2 regions of the Paenibacillus barengoltzii G22 genome follow, and region 2 is predicted to be linked to the other one. Evidence: predicted binding sites of a transcription regulator. Region 2 holds the regulator's gene; the other holds the start of a gene.
What was found. Region 2 encodes NrdR, which represses ribonucleotide reductase genes. Its sites were predicted from a motif close to AACACNATATATNGTGTT; they were not measured.
Positions count from the first base shown of each region.

Region 1 (10,793 bases), 170 kb from region 2:
TCTGCAGCGCCGTCCGTAGCTTCTCCAGGTGCTGTTGGAGCCGCTCGGACTCGAAGCAGTGCTGGAACAGCTTCTGGTTGACCAGCGGCGTGCCGTTGTCGGCCAGCGATTTGGCCGTCAGCAGCGGGGCCATGACCGCTGTGCGAGCGGCAACGGCACAAATGCGCAGCCCCGGCGCCAAATATTTGCTGAAGCTGCGCAGGTATACGACCCAGCCTTCGGTATCGTAGGAATAAAGCGGCGGGGGAGGCGGCATATCGAAGTAGACGTCATGAACCGCGTCGTCCTCGACGAGCAGGCAACCGTAGCGCTCAGCCAGCTCGACCAGCCGCTTGCGTTGGCTGGCCGGCACGGTATATCCCGTCGGATTATGAAACGTGGGATTCATATAAAACATCCGGGGCTTATGGCGTTTCAGATAAGCCTCAACAAGGTCGAGATCGTATCCGTCCCGATGAATCTCCACAGGCAGGAGACGCGCGCCTCGCTGACGGAAGCAATCAAGCGCCGAACTGTAGGTTGGGCGTTCGACCAAGACATAATCCATCGGACGAAGATAAACGCCCGCCAACAGGTCGACCGCTTGTTGTCCGCCAGTCGTAATCAGCAGCTCGTCGGGGGAGACCTGAAGCTTATCTTTCCGCTGCATATCTGCACAGAGCAGTTCCCGCAGCTCCTCGTCCCCCTGGACGGACGAATACGTGCCCAGCAGCTTAGGATAACGGTCGAACACCTGCTTCACGTGGTCCGACAGGAACAGGTTCGGCAGCAGATTCGGGTCGATGAGCGCCTGGGAGAACGAGTAGACGGCGGGGATCTGGTGAATCTCGCTTAACGAATTTTGCAGATACCCGGTCCTGTGCCAAGCGACAGGAGGAGACGTGGTTCCGCCTGCTCTGCCGGTGCCCTGGTTGGAACGGGGGGGACTCCCATCTTCGGGTACAGCAGGTTTTGTGGACGGTCGGCTTCCGGACACGAAATAACCGGATTTTTCCTTGACGTAAATGGTTCCGCGCTCTTTCAGCACCCCGTACGCCCGGAAGACGGTTAATCGATGAAGCTGCAGCTCGCCTGCTAACTCACGTACGGAGGGCAGCTTATCATGCGCTTTCCAATCCCCCCGATCAATCCGGTCTAAAATATACTCGATCACTTGCGTATACCGAACTCTCCGGGGTTGTGCCAGCTTTGGTCTTACGTTCATCGTCATCCTCCTTGCGTTGTGCCGTGAGTTCTATTTTAAACCGAAAAACCGAGAATCTGTTCTATCCCGTGTCATCTGTTCTGTTCTCTTTCCTGTATGATACAGATCAACAGCTGAAAGGGGAAGATTTTCGATGATTGTGATCAACTATTTCATGATGTGTCTCGTGTTTGGCACGACGTTTTTAGCGATCAAAATTGGCGTGGATCATGCTGCGCCTCCATTCTTTGCGGCAGGGGCCCGCTTCTTCGCCGCCGGGGCAATTCTGTTTCTGTGGATGGTTTGGAGGAAAAAAGCGAAGTGGTCTCTGCTGCTGCGCAAGGAGATGCTGGTGACAGGCGCTTTGTTGACCTTCGGGACGTTCGCCTTGTTGTACTGGGCGGAGCAATACGTCACCTCTGGCGTCGCTGCGGTATTATCGGCTACCGGGCCGCTCATGATCCTGTTGATGCAGATGATGGTGCTGCGGCAAAAAGCGACCGGACGCGCTGTCCTGGGTATTCTCATCGGCTTGTCCGGCGTCATGCTGCTGGTGCTGCCCAACATGGTGTCAGTTCAGGCCGGGTCCCGCTGGGCGATCGGCTGCGCGGCGGTGTTGATCGGGGAAGTGGTGTATTCGGTCGGCGCGTTATATACCAAACGAGTCACGGAGAATTTTGCTGCCGTCTCGCCGATTGCGCTGAATGCGGCACAAATGATCTACGGCGGCTTGCTGCTGTTCCTCCTGTCGGCTTTTACCGAACGAGTGACAATGGGAGATTTGCTGGAGCCGACGGTGCTGGGCTCACTCATCTATTTAACCGTGGTGGGGTCGATGGTGGGACACAGCTTGTTTTACTGGCTGGTGGCCAAGACTAACCCGGTGTTTCCCTCGACTTGGCTGTACGTATCGCCGCTGATTGCGATGACAATTGGCGTGTTGTTTTACGGCGAAACGGCCGGATGGCTCGCGGTGTTAGGCGGGGTTGCGATTATTGCCGGCACGGTGCTGACCAATTTGGACAGCTTGCGCCAGCTGCTTCGCAGGCCGGCACGATTGACGGCACAGGCTGCCGCAGAGGGAGGTACGGGTTCGACGACGGGGTCGTAGGGGAGGCCTGAGAAGATGTCTGGAAAAAACTGCAAAAAAGAGCACTGCCAGCAAACAGCAGTGCTCGTGTCAGGTCTCGCATTTTAAAAAGTGACGAATTTCCCGCTCGCCATCAAGGCATCCAGCGCGATCACCCGGAGGGTCGTGTCGGTGCCCGTAACGACGTAAACGGCTTCGGTTTCGGTCCCAGCTTCTGCCGAAGGGGCGGTTAGTGTCTCGGACAAGCTGTCGTTCTTCCAGATTTGATAGCCGTAGACCGGCAGAGGGAAGGAATAAGTGCGTTCGGCTCCGGAAGCCGCATAGACGAGCTTCTGGCTTGTTGTTAATTGACCGATGAAGTTGTTCGGCTTCAACGTCAAAGGCTTGGCCGTCATCCATAGCAGGTTATCGTAAGGATCGAAGCGGGATGACGTATACACCATAGCGGCGGGCGATAAGGCATCGCGGCTGCCGGCGGCCAGCCGCGGCGGCGCGTAGCCGCCCGCCTGCTTGTCCCAGCTGCCCGTCGTCTCGGGCAGCCATTCGCCGTCGGCGGCATTGACGTAGCCGGGTTCACCGCCCTCGGGCAGGTGAACCCTCCACGCGGCCAATGCCGGGCCGGCGTAGAGCGGGACGGCGGTCACGCGTCCCGCAGCGGCTGCGCCGAGGCCGCTCTGCCGCAGGGCGGCCTCGAGCAGCGCCGGGTCGAATACGGAATAAGCGCCCATTCCGTATTCGACCAGCTTGTAATCTCCGCTCTCTGTCGCGGAGATGATGAGGTAGCCGCGCGGCGTTCCAGCCGCACCGCCGGCGGCTACGGTGACGAGCCAGCTGTGCGTGCCCGGTCCCAGCGGCTCGATGGCGGCGCCGGCGCCAGCCCAAGCCGTAAACGGCTCGGACTGGGCCAGCTTGTCGATGGCCTCGGCGGCAAAGCGCCGCAGCGCCTCCGGCGCTGGCGTATCCGCCGTGGCCCGCAGCGTCGCCAGCGCGACCGTCCCCGTCCACGCGTCGGCCGCGCTGCCTGTGCCTTCGGCGGCCGCTGTGCCCAGGCCGCCAAGCCCTCCCGCTGTGCTGGCTGCACTATATAAGATGCTTGCGCATAAGAGAATTTTGCAAGTAATCGATCGTTTCTTCAGGTTGGTTCGGGAATAACGCGGTTGCAGCATGAGATCGCCTCCCTGGCAATTCGTTTGGCACCTTGGCCATTAAATTTCGATTGCTTGTCCATTGTACCGAAGCCGGTCCAAAAAGGATGTTACAACCTGTCGCGCGGCTGGTCTGCCAACCGCTTCTATTTTTGCGGTCTTTTAGCGAGATCCGTCTATTTGTCGTTACCTCGGCGAACGCAGATGAAAGATGCCGCAGCCCATGGCGGATACGACAATTCTCGGCTCATATTGCCAGCGGATTTCCTCCCGTCTCGCTTCATATTGCTCCGTTGCGCCTTGCGCCCGCTCGGGTTCAGGATCTTTGATCAAATCCTTGTAATAGGCGTCGATCAATGCCAACTCATCGCTCAGCCGTTCGCGCGCTTCCTTCGCCCAGCTGTCGTCATAGGCCTGGATCCGTTCGGTCAGACGCTGTTCTAATGCCAGCCGACCGGCATCCAAGGACAGGCGGGTAGGCTCGATATGGATATTCTCTGGCAATCGGGGAACCAGCGGCTTGCCTGCGATTCGCGACTGAAACGATTCATCGACCGTACCAGACTGCAAGGATACCCCGTAAAAATGGAGCTCCTCCCGCTTCATATCACAGCAGAACTCCACCTTAAAGCAAACCCCGAGCCACGGCTCATAGGCGGCGGGCAGCAGGGCGGTTCGCTGCCGTGGTCCCGGCTCCTCGAACAAGTACACGTAGCGGCCGCCTTTTCGTGCCGCCTCAAAAATCTGTTTGAGCCGCGGGCTGCCAAACGCCAGCTCTTCGCGCTGAATCCGTCCGGGGCCAAGCACCGGCAGCGGCCGGACCGCGCCAAAGTAACGCCCCAGCAGGGTGTCCTCCTGGGCGGTTTCCATCGGTTGCCCGGCGTTCGCCTGCTCTTGAGCTGCTTTCGCTTTCTCAGCCGCTTGATGCGCCTCCGGGTCAAAAATAAACGAAAACGACATCGTTTCCGGCTCCGCTCCGGTCCGATCGATGAACCCCCAATAATAAGGGCGGTTCGTCAAATCACGGTCGGCGCGAGGGGAGAGCTTCACCGTGACGTGATGGGGCGATTTTTCGAGAAACTGGCATTCCGTCGCTTCCAAATAAGTCATCACAAAATCGCGAATCTGCTCTCGGGTCATCGACATAACCGTTTAACCTCCCAAGAGCTGCTGCAGGCCGCCGCTGTCCCCGCGGTCTTCGGCTTCTGCATCCAGCTCGGATTTAATCGTATCGAACTTGCGTCCCAGCGAATCGACGCGGCTGGCGATTTCCTCGTCGCTGCCGGATTCCAGAATGATTTGGTAGAGGCTTTTTTCCAGGGAATGCTGCTTCTCGAACCGTTCCAATATCACATCCAGGTGGCCGATGACCATTTCGAACATATTGATCTTCTCATGCAGCAAGTGAAGGATGTGTTCTTCAATCGTGCCTTTGGTGGACAGGTTATAAATATGGACGTCATTGGTTTGCCCCAAACGATGGACGCGGCCAATCCGCTGCTCCACACGCATCGGGTTCCACGGCAAGTCGAAGTTGATCATCTGGTGGCAAAACTGCAGATTGATCCCTTCGCCGCCCGCTTCAGTAGCGATCATGACCTGAGCGCGGCCGCGGAACAGGTCCATCATCCAGTCTTTTTTGCCGCGATTCATTCCGCCCCGATACGGCACCGCCGTCATTCCGCGCTCGCGGAAGTATTTCAGCAAATACTCCTGCGTCGCCCGATACTCGGTGAACACGATCACCTTGTCGTTCATCTCGCGGATTAGCTCCATTGCTTTCTCCGCTTTGCTATTGGCCTTGATCTGACGGATCAGGTCGACGAGATCCCATATCCGGTCGCGGATCGGGGAGTCTGGAGCGAGCTTCTTCGACAAGTTCACCAGCGTAACAAATACGGCGTCGCGGCTGCTGCACACCTCGCGCTGCAAGGTGACAAGGGACAGCATGCTGTTCAGGTCGCCGCCGTTGGCCTGATATTGGTCTTTGACAAAGGAAGTGACCCCATCATACAGATTCTTCTCCTCAGGGGATAACTCCACATCGATGTTGCGGACGATCCGCTTGGTGAATTCCAACTCTCCGTCGCCGCGCCGGTTACGGATCATGACCTTGGCCAGCTCATCCTTCAACTGCTCCTCATTCTTCGGCAGCCGCTTGTCAACGACGAAGTTGGCGGCAAACTCGCTTTGACCGCCCAGTTGTCCCGGCTTCAGGAGCGTGATCAAGTTAAACAGCTCGCCGAGGTCGTTTTGCACCGGGGTGGCGGTGAGGAGCAGACAATATTTTTTTCGCAGCTGCAGCATGAACTGGTAATTTGACGTTTTCTTGTTTTTCAACTTATGGGCTTCGTCCACGATCACCAGATCGTATTCGTTGTTGAGCAGAATGTTCTTATGTGGGTCGCGCTTTGCCGTGTCCATGGACGCGACCACTACGTCGTTGTGCCAGGAATGCTCCTTCTTCTGGGCAACGGCTGGAATGCCGAACTTCTGGTTCAGCTCCCGAACCCATTGCAGCACCAAGGAGGCGGGCACCAGGATCAACGCTTTTTTCACTAATCCGCGCACGATATATTCCTTTAAAATTAAACCTGCTTCGATCGTCTTCCCCAGTCCCACCTCGTCAGCCAAAATGGCTCGTCCGCGCATCTCGAACAGGACTTTGCGGGCAGTTTCCGTCTGATGGGGCAGCGGGGTGACGTTGTTCAGATGCTTTATGCACTGCATTTCCTCAAAGCTGGTCACAAGCGAAGCGGTTTCGGCCTCAAGGGCAAGGTTAAACAGCTTCCAATCGTCCCAGGGGCCGCCCTTTTGATGCCGGGTCTCCAGTTCGTTGAACCAGCTTCGGTCGAAGTCGATGGGAATCGGGGCGTGCAGGTCTGGCGACGCGGCCGGGTGGGGGGAAGGGCCGGAGGGATGTGGATTCATAGTGTAAAACCTCCCTTTCGGTGCGTAATTATCAGCTCGATTACGGTGAGAAGAAATCCGAATCAGGCAGCTCTTGTGCTTAAATTGCAGACGTAGGTGTAGTATGGACGAAAAGGAAGGAGTTCATAACTTTGGAAGGGCAGGAGGGGAGGCGGGATGCTAACTTTCTGATATGTAAAAAAGCCGGTCAGGGATTATCTCCCGGACCGGCGAATATCTGTTTACTCGATTTTACTCTGCTTTCACCAAGATCTTGATTTGGTTCCGCTCTTTGAGGAGTCCTTCAAAGCCTTCATCGATGGCTTGGTCCAGCTTAATGCGCTTCGTCACCAGCTTGTCCGCCGAGAAGTACCCTTGAGCCATCAAGCTGATTACCGCCGGGAAGACATCGCGATAGCCGATAATGCCGTTCACGGTGCGTTCCTTCATGACGATGTTTTGCGGATGGAGGGAAGCTTCCTTCTCGAAAATGCTGACGATCATCGTTTCGCCGCCAATTTTGGTGGATTGGATCGCTTGGGTGAGCACAGGAGAAACTCCGGTTACTTCATAGGCGACATCCACACCGCCTTGAGTGCGTTTGTGAATTTCCTCAACGGCATCGTATTCTTTTGGATCAATGACAATGGCGCCAAGCTCGGCAGCTTTCTGTTTCCGTTCCTCGGACAGCTCGACTGTATAGATTTCCGATGCGCCTGAAGCCTTCAGCGCTTCGATCACGAGCAGACCAATTGGCCCGGTGCCAAAGACCGCGGCTTTATCGCCTACTTTCAATTTACTGGAGCGGACAGCGTGAAGAGCTACAGCGGATGGCTCAACCAGAGCGCCTTGCTCGAAGGATACCGAATCCGGGATTTTGTGCAGCATTTGTTCCGGTACATTGGCATATTCGGAGAATCCGCCGCCTCCGCCCGCCAGGCCGAAGAAGCCCATTTTATCGCAAAGATTGTATTTCCCTTGTTTACAAGCCTCGCAGGTTCCGCAAGCATAAATCGGTTCAACGACAACGCGATCGCCTACAGCTACGCGGGTGACGCCTTCGCCAACCTCAACCACTTGACCGGAGAATTCATGTCCCATGACGATTGGCGCTTTATCTCCGCTGAGCGGGTGGGTCTCCAGCGGAATGAATATCGGGCCAGCTACATATTCATGCAGATCACTGCCGCAAATGCCGCACCATTCCACCTTGATTTTCGCTTTACCCGGTTCCGCCTTCGGCTCCTCGATGTTCTCCAGTCTTAGGTCCTTGACGCCATGCCATCTTAACGCTTTCACTTGAACTCATCTCCTCGTAAATTATGAACCTCATATACTAGGTTACTCCTTTTTCGCGGAGTGGCATCGATCAATTGTTAAAATTGTGTTAATTCAAATTCAATTAAACTTAGGAGATGTTTCCCTGGTTTCTTGGAAATGGTTACAAAGCGGTTTCATAGTTTTGAGTCTGAAAAATAGAGAGAATGGAAGGAAACGGGGGGTTGGGCCAGATGAAATCGGATTAAAGCCTAAAATTTCACTCTGAACTGCTATGACAACGAGATATTGTATAGTATAATGGTATTCGCACACAATATATTGTGATTCATACATATGATATTACCGTTTACAGGGTGTGTGCTGCGGTGATCAAGTGGGCAGATTCCGGCTTGATACAGCGTTTTTTTTCGTTTTTTTGCCTAATTTTCACTTCAGGAAACGAGGCGAATGACCGATTAATTAATGGATACTCTGAATCAATTTTTAGGAGGGTGTTTTCTTTGAAAACTGTGCAAAAACAGCGCCTTGAGGGGCTAAGTGAGAAAATCTTCTTGGACCGGTACGCCTGGAAGGACGCAGATCCTAGCCACGCTAAAGTAGGCGATGTCGTACTTGTTCTGACGAAGGACGACCCCAAATTCCCGACGAAGGAAGTAGGGGAGGTTGTTGCCCGTGACGGTCGCAAGGTCACGGTGAAGACCCGCCGGGGAGATCTGGTGGAGACCGACGTCGAGAAGCTGACCCTCAATATCGAGAAAACGCCTGAAGAAATGTGGGACCGTCTGGCCAAAGCGATGGCTTCGGTAGAGGAGACGCCGGAGAAACAGAAGGAATGGGAAGAGAAATTCCGTTATATTCTGGATGATTGGAAGCTTGTTCCGGGCGGACGGATTGCAGCTGGCGCAGGTGCCAGCGATGAGTTAACTTTGTTCAACTGTTACGTTATTCCTTCGCCGAAGGACAGCCGGGGCGGCATTATGGAAACTCTGTCCGAAATGACCGAGATCATGGCTCGCGGCGGCGGTGTTGGGATTAACTTGAGCTCCCTTCGTCCGCGTCGTGCGATCGTTCGTGGCGTGAACGGCTCTTCCAGCGGTGCGGTTTCTTGGGGCGGCTTGTTTAGCTACACCACTGGTCTGATTGAGCAAGGCGGCAGCCGTCGCGGTGCGTTGATGCTGATGATCAATGACTGGCATCCGGATGTGCTGGACTTCATTACCGTGAAGCAAACGATGGGCCAAGTGACCAATGCGAACCTGTCGGTTTGCGTCAGCAACGCCTTCATGAAAGCTGTGAAGGAAGACCTCGATTGGGAACTGGTCTTCCCGGATACAACTTATGAGGATTACAACGAGGTGTGGGACGGCGATCTTGATAAATGGAGAGCTGATGGACGTAAAGTCATCCACTACCGTACCGTCAAGGCGCGTGAAATCTGGCATACGATCATCGAATCGGCTTGGAAATCCGCTGAGCCGGGCGTGGTCTTCATGGAATACTACAACCAAATGTCCAACAGCTGGTACTTTAACCCGATCATCTGTACGAATCCGTGCGGGGAGCAAGGGTTGCCGGGCTGGGGCGTATGTAACCTGTCGGCGATGAACTTGTCCAAGTTCTACGATGAAGAGAAACATGATGTCGCATGGGATGAACTGGCGACAACTACGCGTTATTCGGTTCGCTTCTTGGACAATGTCATCAACAAGACGCCTTATCATTTTGAAGAAAACGAGAAGAACCAGAAGAAAGAGCGCCGCGTCGGCCTCGGAACGATGGGTCTGGCCGAGCTGATGATCAAGCTGAACATCCGTTACGGCAGCCCGGAATCGCTGGAATTCCTCGATAAATTGTATGGCTTCATTGCGAAGGAAGCTTACTTGGCCTCTGCGGATATCGCAGAAGAGAAAGGCTCCTTCCCGGCATTTGAAGCTGATAAATTCCTGCAAAGCGGCTTTATGAAGAACATGACGGAAGTGTATCCGGAAGTTGGCGAAGCAGTTCGTACCAAAGGGATTCGCAACGTCACCATCATTACCCAAGCGCCAACGGGCAGCACGGGGACGATGGTAGGCACCTCGACGGGGATCGAACCGTACTTTGCCTTCAAATATTACCGTCAAAGCCGTCTCGGCTTCGACGAGCAATTCGTGCCGATCGCTCAGGAATGGATGGACGCGCATCCGGGCGAACCGTTGCCGGATTACTTCGTAACGGCGATGGATTTGTCTGCGGAAGATCATATCCGCGTACAAGCAGCCATTCAACGTTGGGTGGACAGCTCGATCTCGAAAACGGCCAACTGCCCGTCCGACTTCACGGTTGAAGATACGAAACGGCTGTATGAACTAGCCTTCGACTTGGGCTGCAAAGGCGTAACGATTTACCGTGACGGCAGCCGCGACGTGCAAGTTCTGCAAACCGAGAAGAAAGAGGAGAAGAAAGAGGAAGCACCAGCTCAAGCTAGTGCACCGGCAACTCCACAACCGGCAAGTGCTTCGGTTCAAGCTAGCAGCCCAAAAACCGGCGAACAATACAAGAGACGCCCGCAAGTGCTGCATGGAGCAACGTATAAAATTAACACGCCGTTTGGCATGGCTTATATCACAATCAATGACATGAACGGGACTCCAGGTGAGATCTTCTTGAACGTAGGGAAAGCGGGTTCTGACGTATTCGCGATGGCCGAAGCCCTTGGCCGCGTCTGCTCGCTGTTCCTGCGTTACGGCGACCATGGCGAGAAGGTTGAACTGCTGATTAAGCACCTCAAAGGCATCGGCGGAACGGGAGCCATCGGCTTTGGTCCGAACCGTGTAGAATCGATCGCGGACGCCGTCGCCAAAGCGTTGGAGACACATGTACAAAACGGCCCATACGGGGACCACGACCCGGCTCCGGTAGCCGCAACGGTTGCCCAAGAGACGGCGCACGTTCATGATACAGCAGACGGCTCGCATGGCGGCCACAACCACGGCAGCGCACCAGCCACCTCTCGGGACCTGTGCCCATCGTGCGGATCGGCCTCGCTGATCAACATTGAGGGCTGCAAAACTTGCAGTAACTGCGGATATAGTAAGTGTTCTTAAGCAATTCAATAACACCTTAGGTCAGGCGACTTTTGCCTGACCTTTTTTTGTTGTCAGAAGTATAACTTAATACCCCTATCTTCGTATGCCTTCCCCTA
Region 1 is NZ_KE159653.1:502,829-513,621, reverse strand. It holds gene C812_RS10635 (aminotransferase-like domain-containing protein) at 1-1,204, opposite strand, end outside; gene C812_RS10630 (DMT family transporter) at 1,338-2,294, shown strand; gene C812_RS10625 (hypothetical protein) at 2,378-3,439, opposite strand; gene C812_RS10620 (YqhG family protein) at 3,605-4,564, opposite strand; gene C812_RS10615 (DEAD/DEAH box helicase) at 4,571-6,349, opposite strand; gene C812_RS10610 (2,3-butanediol dehydrogenase) at 6,581-7,627, opposite strand; gene C812_RS10605 (adenosylcobalamin-dependent ribonucleoside-diphosphate reductase) at 8,110-10,695, shown strand; gene C812_RS10600 (Ger(x)C family spore germination protein) at 10,771-10,793, opposite strand, start outside.
Region 1: a site for NrdR is predicted at 7,917-7,934, ahead of C812_RS10605 (adenosylcobalamin-dependent ribonucleoside-diphosphate reductase). Genes of this name have one in related genera too.

Region 2 (10,793 bases):
CGACGGGGCCTCGGTATTTACGGGGATTCGGAGAGTTGTAGCACCGCTGATGGTGCCGGGGATTTGCACGGTCGCCATCTTCACCTTCTCGGGCAGCTGGGGGAATTTCTTTGTTCCATACATTTTGCTGCAAAATCCGGAGAACTTCCCCGCTTCCCTGAAGTTATACCAATACTTTGGTCAGTACGGGATGATTGAGTATGGCAATCTTGCAGCCTTCTCCATTATGTATGCGATCCCGTCCATCGTACTGTACATCTTGTCCCAACGGTTTATGTCCAAGGGGTTTGGGTTGCAAGGGGGTACGAAAGGGTAGCTATACAGAACAAAGGCCCTGCTGAAGCAGGGCCTTTGCATGGGGTACACATTCAATTATACGATAAGTGCTCTGGATACAATAACCAACAGGATGAAGAGAACCAGAATCGTCCCTGTGGAAGTCCAGAAACCACCATAACCTACGCCACCTACGCCATTTTCATATCCCGACATTGTTTTCCCTCCTTTTTAAATATAGAACATCATATTACGGTTCGCCTGTGAACGATCGGGACATTCGCGGAGAGGGGCGAAAATGGGTATCCGTTCCCCCAGTACTTTTGCTGGAGAGGAGGTGGCGGCTGTAGCCCAGTTCACGCCTAATCAAGCCAAACGCCATTTGCATAAGATGAAATAAGTCGATTTAAAAGCAGGTGGTGCTCTTGGGAGGAAAAAAGAGGAGACAATACCAAAGAATCCAAGAAAATGACCTTTCCTCGGACGACTTGGCCATTATCGGCGCCGGGTTCACCGTGCTTGGAGATATTTTCGATTTGCTCTCCCTGATGAAACTGAAAGAGGAAAAATCGCAGAATGGCGGTGGCTTTGAGGAGACACTGCTTGACGATTTCATATTGCACCGAAGCAACCCTGAAAATAAGGATAATAATAGAATCAAAAGCAAAAATAAAAAGAAAAAACGGAAATAAATAAAGGCGCCGGAGTGAGCTCTCCAGCGCCTTTAAAAGGTTAACGTGACAACTTGGCCACTTTTAGCCTCCATCTCCGCCATTTCAAATATACGAGTACCAATAGTAACGCCCCCAGCCCAATAAAGAAAAACTTTAAATATTTCTCAATCAGGTCGATGGCAACTTGCCACTGTTCACCAAACACCAAGCCGATGCTTACAAAAACCGTGACCCAAAGTGCGGCTCCTGTGTAAGCATATAGGGCAAAGGTTCGAAAAGGAATGCGCATAATGCCTACAAAATAACCAAAAAACTGCCTTACACCCGGCACAAAGAAACTGATTAACAGCATTCGATTGCCGTACTTCTCATAGACCCGCCTCGTCTTCTCTAAATGGGAAGGCTTGACCATAATCCACTTGCCATAACGTTCGATCAACGGCGCGCCGACCCGATGTCCGACGAAATAGGTAATCGTCACCCCGATCACCGCTCCAGCATATCCGGCGAGGATAGCCGGCAAGAAATCCAGCACGCCTTTATAAGCCAAATATCCTGTATAGGTCAGCGTCGTTTGACCTGGAGGCAGCGGCAGCGCAATAAAATCAATGGGAAGTCCGAGCAGCAGAACAAAATAGCCGTAATGCTCAAACATCCTTTCAATCCAATCCAAAACGTTCATCATCCAAATCTCCTTTAACCAATACCAGGCGCTGCCCACGCCAATTGAGTCCACTCTTTATGTTATCAGTATATACGGAGATTTTCCAATCTAAAAGAGTCCGCAGACGGGGCGATTCCCCGCCCCGGGTCCAGTCCTGATTTAGTGGGAGATGGAGAGAAGAATTTTTATCCGAAGCGGCCGCTGATATAATCGTCTGTCCGTTTCTCGGATGGATTGGTAAAGATTTTGGTCGTATCGCCGTACTCGACCAGTTCCCCCATGAGGAAGAACGCCGTTTTTTCCGACACCCGAGCCGCCTGATGCATATTGTGCGTGACGATGATAATGCAGTATTCCTGCTTCAGCTCGGCGATCAGCTCTTCAATTTTGGCACTGGATACCGGGTCCAGCGCCGACGCCGGTTCATCCATCAGGATAATGCTTGGATTGACCGCAATCGATCGGGCGATGCACAGTCTTTGCTGCTGGCCGCCGGACAGGGCCAAGGCGGAGCTGTGCAGTCGGTCCTTCGTTTCGTCCCAAAGGGCCGCTTTGGTGAGCGATTCCTCAACGATCTGATCCAGCTTCTTCTTGTCCCGAATCCCGTGGTAACGCGGTCCAAAAGCGATATTTTCATAGATGGACTTATGGAACGGGTTTGGCCGCTGCCATACCATGCCGATCTTTTGGCGCAGCAGCACGACATCGGTCTTCGGATCATTGATATTGTCGTCCCCGATCCAGATTTCCCCCGTGATCTTCGCCCCGCGGATCAAATCGTTCATCCGATTCAGGCTGCGCAGGAATGTGGACTTGCCGCAGCCCGAAGGGCCAATCAAGGCGGTTACCTGCCGGGAAGCGAAATCGAGCGATATATTTTTAACGGCTTGTTTCTCTCCGTAATAGACGCTTAAGTTTTTCGTAGATAGTTCAATATTTGACACTTGGCTTCGCCCTCCTATTTCGTCGCCGTAAATTTCTTGAGCATCACGCGTCCGAGCCAGCGAGCCAGCAAGTTAAACACCAGCACGGTCAAAATCAGGACGGCCGACGCACCGGCGGCAATTTCAGGCGCATCCGGCGCCAAGCCTTCGGAATTGATCTTCCAGATATGAACCGCCAGCGTCTCCGCCGGACGGAACGGATTCAGCGGGGACGTAGGGCTCAACGGATTCCAGTTGCTAAAGTCGAGCCGCGGACTGCTCATCCCGGCCGTAAACAACAGGGCAGCTGCTTCGCCGAACACGCGGCCCGCCGCCAAGATCGTCCCGGTCAGAATCACCGGCATGGCGATCGGCAGCATCACCGATTGGATCGTTTTCCATTTGGACAAGCCCAGCGCCAAGCTGGCTTCCTTTTGCGCCTGCGGCACGCTGGCTAACCCTTGCTCGGTAATCCGCACCATCAGCGGCAGGTTAAAGATCGTCAAAGCTAACGCCCCTGAGAACAGGGAGAAGCCAAAGCCAAACAGGTTCACGAGAACGAGCAGACCAAACAAACCTACCACAATCGATGGAAAAGAGGATAAGACCTCAACAATCAAACGGATAAAATCGGTGATTTTTCCCGGCTTGGCGTATTCGCTCATATAGATCCCCGCACCGATCCCAAGCGGAATCGTGATGATCATGGTCAAGACCAAGAGGAACAGGGAATTGAACAATTGCGGGCCGATCCCGCCACCTGCCTTAATCGTTTCAGGAGGTGACGTGAGAAAATCGAAACTGATATGACCCAGCCCCCGGACTAAAATAAAGCCGAGTAACCCCGCCATAATCAAGACAATTAAGCCAGCTAAAGCGATAATAACAACTGTTGCGATTTTGTCGACGGTTTTGGCGCTCATCGTTTTGCTCTCCTTTCCAGCCAACGCACGATAAAGACGAATACAAACGTCATCAGCATCAAGATTAGTGCCAGCGTCCAGAGGACGTTATTCTGCGTCGTGCCCATGACCGTATTCCCCATGCTCAGCGTAATGACGCTGGTCAAGGTCGAGGTGGATTCAAAGAGCGAGCGCGGGATATGCGGCGCGTTCCCGATCACCATCTGCACCGCCAGGGCTTCCCCGAAAGCCCGAGCCATGCCAAGGACCACCCCGGTCAACAAGGACGGCATCGTCGTCGGCAATACGGTCCGCGACAAGGTTTGCCAGCGCGTAGCGCCAAGGGCGTAGGAACCTTCTTTCAAGCCGGGAGGCAGGGCAGACAGGGCGTCGGTGGCGATCGACGTGATCGTCGGCAATATCATGATCGACAGTACGGTCGCTCCCGCCAAGATCCCCAGACCTTGTCCCGGAAAAATATCCCTGTAAAAAGGTACGATGATACTAAGCCCCACAAAACCATACACGACCGAAGGTATCCCGGCCAGCAGCTCGATGACCGGCTGCAAATACTTCTTGCCGAACTTCGGCATAATTTCAACCATAAACAATGCTGCGCAAATGCCAAGCGGTGCTGCGATCAGCGCCGCCAGAATCGAAGTGCTGAACGAGCCCAAGATAAACGGCAGGGCGCCAAACATCGGCGGCTCCCCATCCGGCTTCCAGTTCGTGCTGCCGAAAATTTCACCTAGTGAGATTCCGTCTTGAACAAAAGTGCTTAACCCCTTGGTTGCTACGTAATAAACCATCGAGAAGATCGTAACCACCAGCAATACGATACAAAATGAAGCGTAAATTTTGCCGGTCCATTCCTCGACGATATGCGGTTGTATTTTTTTTCTTCCGCCGGACTGAGCCATGAAACCTCTCCCTTTAAGAACAGCACAGAAAGAGGCAGAACCGTCCGCCTCTTGCCGCACTGATATGATGTTATCGAATCTGCTGGTTATTTCTTCGTGATGTTGCCGTCAACATCGCGTTCCACTTGCATTTTGCTGATCGGAATATAGCCAAGCTCTACTACGTCGCCGTTGTCGCCTTGAACATCCGAGGAAACCATGTAGTCCAAGAAGGCTTTCACGACATCGTTTGGCTCGCCTTTCGTATACATGTGCTCATAAGCCCATACCGGATAAGTTCCGTTTGCTACGTTTTCTTCCGTTGCGTCCACGCCTTCGTACTTCACAGCTTTGACCGTATCGTCAAGGTAGGACAAGGCCAGATATCCGATCGCCCCCGGCGTTTCGCCAACCAGTTTCTTAACCGTACCGGAGGAAGCTTCTTGGATCGAACCTTGCAGGTCCTCTGTTTTTGTACCCAGCGCATATTTCTCAAACGTTGCCCGAGTACCGGAGCTCGACGGACGGTTTACGATTTGAATCGCTTGGTCTGGACCGCCAAGATCTTTCCAGTTGGTGATTTTACCCGTGAAAATTTGAACCAGTTGGTCTTTCGTCAAATTGTCGACCGTGATGTCTGGGTTCACGACAGCTGCCATTGCTACAACGGCAACTTGATGGTCAACCAGTTCGCTGGCTTGAGCCGCATCTAATTTCTCTTCTGCGAAGACGTCGGAGTTCCCGATATCTGCCTGGCCTCCGGAAACTTGCGTCAACCCTGTGCCGCTGCCGCCGCCTTGAACTTGTATAGAAACATTCGGATTTTGATCCATGAATTTTTTCGAAGCTTGATCTACTAAAGGTTGTAAAGCCGAGGAACCTACCGCCAAGATCGACCCGGAGAGTTCCGATGTCGCTGCATTCCCCCCGTTGCTCGCGGATGCTTCATCCGTAGTGCTTCCGTTGGTGCCGGCGGTGTTGTTTGGTGCCGCGTTGTTTTGACCGCAAGCTGCCAGCGCGAAGCTCAGCATCAAAGTCAAAACCAATAACATACTCTTTTTCATTGTTTAGGTTTCCCCCTTAATTGATTTACAGTTTGATTATAGAAAGCGAAGATCAATCCAGTGTTCTCGTTTTGTAAACTTTGTGTAAAATGCGAGGGAATCCTGAGCCTTTAGGTTTATTCTTTGCAAAAAATAAAAAAACACTCGCGCCAACCGGCGAAGAGTGTTTTGAGAAATGAAGCTATTCGTTGACCCCTGTATTTTTGGACAGCAGTCCTTTGAGTTCTTTCATAAACATGTTGATATCTTTAAATTGTCGATACACCGAGGCAAACCGCACATAAGCAACTTCGTCCACCGGGTAGAGCTGCTCCATCACCAATTCCCCGATTTGCCGGCTCTCAACCTCAGCGTTCGCCGAGTGGCGCAGGGACCGTTCGACTTCGGATACGATAGATTCCAGCTGTTCAACGGAAACCGGACGTTTCTCGCAAGCTCGAATCAAACCGCGCAGCATTTTCTCTCGGCTGAACTCCTCGCGGCTTCCATCCTTTTTGATCACGATCAACGGCACTTCTTCCACCATTTCAAACGTTGTAAACCGTCGATTGCATTTCTCGCATTCCCGCCGGCGGCGGATCGAACGGTTCTCGTTCGCCGGTCTCGAATCCAGCACTTTGGTGCCTAAATAGTCGCAATAAGGACATTTCAAGCTAGAACACCTCCCCTTAAAATAACGTCATCACGGCTTGTCACACCGGATGGCAATAAATTACTGCAAAATCATGTGATTGAAATTCATAGTCCGGCACATAATACTGTTACCAACCACAAGGAGGTGAACAAATCATGGCCCAAAATAATAACTCTTCGAACAACCTGGTGGTTAGACAAGCATCCGGAGCTTTGGATCAAATGAAATATGAAATCGCTCAGGAGCTTGGCATCTCTTTCCCACAAGACGGATATGCTGGTAACCTGACTTCTTACGAAAACGGTTCGATCGGTGGTTACATCACGAAACGTTTGGTGACTCTGGCTGAACAACAGCTGGCAGGTCAATTCAAATAACCGATCAACTGAAGAGAGCATTGGCTGGCGTAGGCCGGTCAATGCTTTCTTTTGTTATCACCTTAGGCCCCCTTAGAAATCATCATAAATCTTCAGATATTGTTTATAGTAGTGGGTTACCCGCTGGACATAATGTCGGGTCTCGCCAAACGGGATATTTTGCACCGTCTCCAATCGTCCGTCCCATCGCCCGCTCTTCAGCCAATTTTTCACATTGGTTGGTCCGGCATTATACGCAGCGATCATGGCGATGTTGTTGCCGTCGAATTGCTGGGACAGCGATCTCAGATACCAGGTGCCGATCTGGATATTCGTTTCCGTCTCGTTACGGATATCATCCAGCGTCGTTTCGGGCAACTTCGCTTTGGAAATTACCCACTCCGCCGTATCCGGCATGATCTGCATAATCCCGAGCGCGCCTTTCCGGGACTCCACTCCTGATTTGTAGTTCGTCTCCACCTTAATGATCGCCGCAACCATAAACGGATCCAGGCCGTTGTTCTTGGCATGCCGCCGAATTTCTTCTTTATAGTGAATCGGATAAAACAACGAAAGCCATGCCGAATTAAAAAAGATAAGGGTGATGAAACCGATAAACAACAGAAGCAAGACTCTTTTTTTGCGAAGCCACCTCATCGTAGTCCCTGATCCCGCCAAAAGTCATCTATCTGTCGCTTCGTTTCCTCAAGTCCACCGCTGTTATCAATCAAAATATCCGCCCTCTCTTTCTTGATTTCGATATCCATTTGGGCGTTGATCCGCTGCTCGGCTGCCTCCTTCGACAGCCCGTCCCTCAACATCAACCGGGTTAACTGTACCTCGCGAGGGACATAAACAACCATAATCCGTTCATAGAGCGGATCAAGCCCCGATTCATAAAGCAGCGGAATATCCGCTACCACCAATCTGTGAGGATCCGCTGCTTCCAGTTCTTCCATGCGCTGCTTCATTTCAGCACGAATCGCCGGGTGCGTTAAGGCCTCCAGCGCCTTGCGCTCCTCCGGGTTCGAGAAGACGATCTCGCCAAGCTTCTTGCGATTTAGCGTCCCATCGGCGTTCAACACGCCCGGGCCAAAACGTTCGCTGACGGCGGCCAATACCGGGTATCCCGGTTCCATAATCTCTCTGGCGATCACATCCGCATCGATGATGGCAGCTCCGCGCTCGGCCAACAATCGGGAAACCGTACTCTTCCCGGTTGCGATGCCTCCAGTCAGTCCGATGTTCATACCCTATCCACCTCACAAATCTCTCTCATTTAACCTTGCTTGGTGCGTGCGCGTGTGCTTGTCCGATATGGCGGCTGACAGTTCGGGCAAAAATGAGTGCCCCGCCCTCCTACGACAGTCTTCACCACCGGCCCTCCGCAGTTCAGACAAGGCTCTCCTTGGCGACCATACATCCGCAAGGAATGTTGGAACATCCCCATTTCCCCTTGTCCGTTCACATATGATTTGATGGAGGAACCCCCTGCTTCTACCGCTTCGGTTAACGTCTCAATGATGGCGGTATGGAGCCGCTCCAACTGTGTCTGGTTCAGCTTGTCCGCCGGATATTCCGGATGGATGCCCGCCCGAAACAATGCTTCATCTACATATATATTCCCCAAACCAACGATGTATTCCTGGTTCAACAACGCCGACTTAATTTTCGTCGTTCTCCGGGAGATTTTGTCTTGGAAGGCTTGAAGGGTAAACGACTCCTCCAGCGGCTCCAATCCCAGCTTCACCAGCGGCTTGTTCGTAAACTCCTCCCCAGGAGCGAACAGATGCATCGTCCCAAACTGGCGTACATCCTTGTAGCGGAGCTCCGTCCCGTCCGTGAACCGGAAGATGACATGGGTATGCTTCTCCACCTCTTCACCGGTCTGATACACCCCGTAACGCCCTTCCATCCGCAAATGGGAGACGAGCACCAGGCCGTCCATGATGATCCGCAAAAATTTGCCGCGGCGTCCAATTTCTAAGATGGTATGGCCGGCAAGCTCGGCTTCAAACCGACGGATATCATCCGGCCGTTGGATGATGCGCGGCAGAAACACCTGCACGCTTTGGATCGTCTTGCCCACGATCAATTGGGTTAAGGTCCGTCGGACCGTTTCCACCTCCGGCAATTCCGGCATATCCTCTCACCTCAATCTAAGTTGTTGTCGGGGGTGGCGGAGCTTACTTCGCTTCGTACCAATTTAATCCGCTCGATACTTCCGCTTTTAATGGTACGGAGAGCTCTAACGCTTTCCCCATCGTTTCCGGAACCAGCTTGCTCATAAGTTCCAGCTCTTCCGGCGGCACCTCGAACACCAATTCGTCATGCACCTGCAAGAGCATGCGGCTCTTTAATCCGTGCTTATGCAGTTCCTCGTCCATGCGTACCATCGCCAACTTGATGATATCCGCAGCTGTCCCCTGAATTGGCGTATTCATCGCCGTCCGTTCCGCGAAGGAACGCAAATTGAAGTTCGAGGCGTTAATTTCCGGCAGATAACGGCGACGCTCAAGCAGCGTTTTCACATATCCATCACGCTTCGCAGTCTTCACGATCTCATCCATGTAACGTCGAACCCCTTGGAAGGCATTAAAATATTGCTCAATAAAGCGAGCTGCTTCCTTCCGCGTAATGTTCAGGTTCTGGGACAGGCCGTAGTCGCTGATCCCATAGACGATGCCAAAGTTAACTGCCTTCGCCGAGCGCCGCATATTGGCGTCCACCTGATCCGGGCCTACGCCAAACACGTCCATAGCCGTCTTCGTGTGGATGTCCATATCGTGCAGGAACGCTTCCTGCAGCCCCGGATCCCCGGAAATATGCGCTAACACCCGAAGCTCGATTTGCGAGTAGTCCGCGGACAGAATAAACCATCCTTCCTCAGACGGTACAAATACCTTACGGATTTTGCGGCCTTCCTCCAACCGAATCGGGATGTTCTGCAGGTTTGGATATTGGCTGCTCAAGCGGCCGGTAGCGGCAATCGTCTGCCGGAAATACGTATGCACCTTGCCGGTCTTCGGTGAAATTTCCTTCAGCAGCCCCTCGACATAGGTCGATTGCAGCTTGGCCAACTGGCGGTATTCCAAAATAAACTGCACGATCTCATGATAAGGCGCCAGCTTCTCCAGCACTTCCGCATCTGTGGAGTAGCCGGTTTTCGTCTTCTTGATGACCGGCAGGCCCAGCTTATCGAACAGAATTTCCCCTAATTGCTTCGTGGAATTGATATTAAACTCCTGGCCGGCGATTTCATAAATGCGCGCAACCAATTTATGGATTTGGGCTTCAAATTCTACACCCAGTTCTTTCAAGGCTTCCTTGTTAACGGCAACCCCTTGCTTCTCCATATCGGCCAAAATCCGAGACAGCGGCATTTCCAGTTCATAAAATAATTTCTCCATCTCGTATTTCGCCAAGTCCTCACGTTGCAAAGGCAGGATCCGCAGCAATGCATCCGCCTTGCGGGCCAGATGACGACTTAACACTGCCTGCTCCGGCACTTTGAACTTCGCGCCTTTGCCATACACCTCGTCGTCTCCAGGTACCTGCGGCAGCTGGTATTTCACAGCCAGCCCGCTGATCGTCTGATCACTCTCCGTCGGATCAAGCAAATAAGCCGCCAGCTGAACGTCGTGCTCAGCTCCAGCAAACGCTACACCATGCCAGAACAGCACCAAGTCAGCCCGGTGCAGATCATACCCGCGCTTGGGCACCTGATCGTCCGCCAGCCAAGCACGTACATCTGCCGCCTCCTCCGCTTGCAACACGTCAAAAGGCAAGTAATAATGACGGCTGGCCGTAGACAGCACCATCCCCATCATTTCGGCCTGATGCGGGTTCTCCCCGTGGGACTCCACGATGATTCCCTCGATGTTTGGCAAATCGGCCGTAAGCTCCTGAAGGTTGTCCAAGTCCACCGTGGTCACCTGGATGTCCACCTGCTCCGCGCGAGCTCCTTCACCGCTTGCATGCTCGCCGCCGGCAAAGTTCATCCGCTCCAGCAGCGACTTAAACTCCAGCTTGCGCAGCATCGGCACCGCGGATTCCTCCGGAATGCCGTCAAACTTCATTTCCTCCCAGGAGCGTTCAATCGGAACCTCGCGGAAAATGGTTGCCAGCTGCTTGCTCATGCGGGCATCGTCGGCGTGATTCACCAGATTTTCCTTCATCTTGCCCTTCAATTCGTCGGTATGGGCCAGCACTTCCTCAACGGAACCGTATTGATGCAGCAATTTCAAAGCCGTCTTCTCGCCGATTCCCGGTACTCCCGGAATATTATCGGACGTATCTCCCATCAGCCCCTTCAAATCGATGATTTGCAGCGGCTTCAGTCCATATTTCTCTTCGATTTGCTGCGGGCCGTAAGGCTCAACTTCACTGACACCTTTGCGC
Region 2 is NZ_KE159653.1:676,577-687,369, forward strand. It holds gene C812_RS11435 (carbohydrate ABC transporter permease) at 1-316, shown strand, start outside; gene C812_RS22700 (hypothetical protein) at 373-492, opposite strand; gene C812_RS11440 (hypothetical protein) at 696-968, shown strand; gene C812_RS11445 (DedA family protein) at 1,009-1,632, opposite strand; gene pstB (phosphate ABC transporter ATP-binding protein PstB) at 1,800-2,558, opposite strand; gene pstA (phosphate ABC transporter permease PstA) at 2,573-3,460, opposite strand; gene pstC (phosphate ABC transporter permease subunit PstC) at 3,457-4,359, opposite strand; gene C812_RS11465 (phosphate ABC transporter substrate-binding protein) at 4,446-5,402, opposite strand; gene nrdR (transcriptional regulator NrdR) at 5,584-6,054, opposite strand; gene C812_RS11475 (alpha/beta-type small acid-soluble spore protein) at 6,192-6,413, shown strand; gene C812_RS11480 (lytic transglycosylase domain-containing protein) at 6,486-7,049, opposite strand; gene coaE (dephospho-CoA kinase) at 7,046-7,642, opposite strand; gene mutM (DNA-formamidopyrimidine glycosylase) at 7,672-8,535, opposite strand; gene polA (DNA polymerase I) at 8,579-10,793, opposite strand, start outside.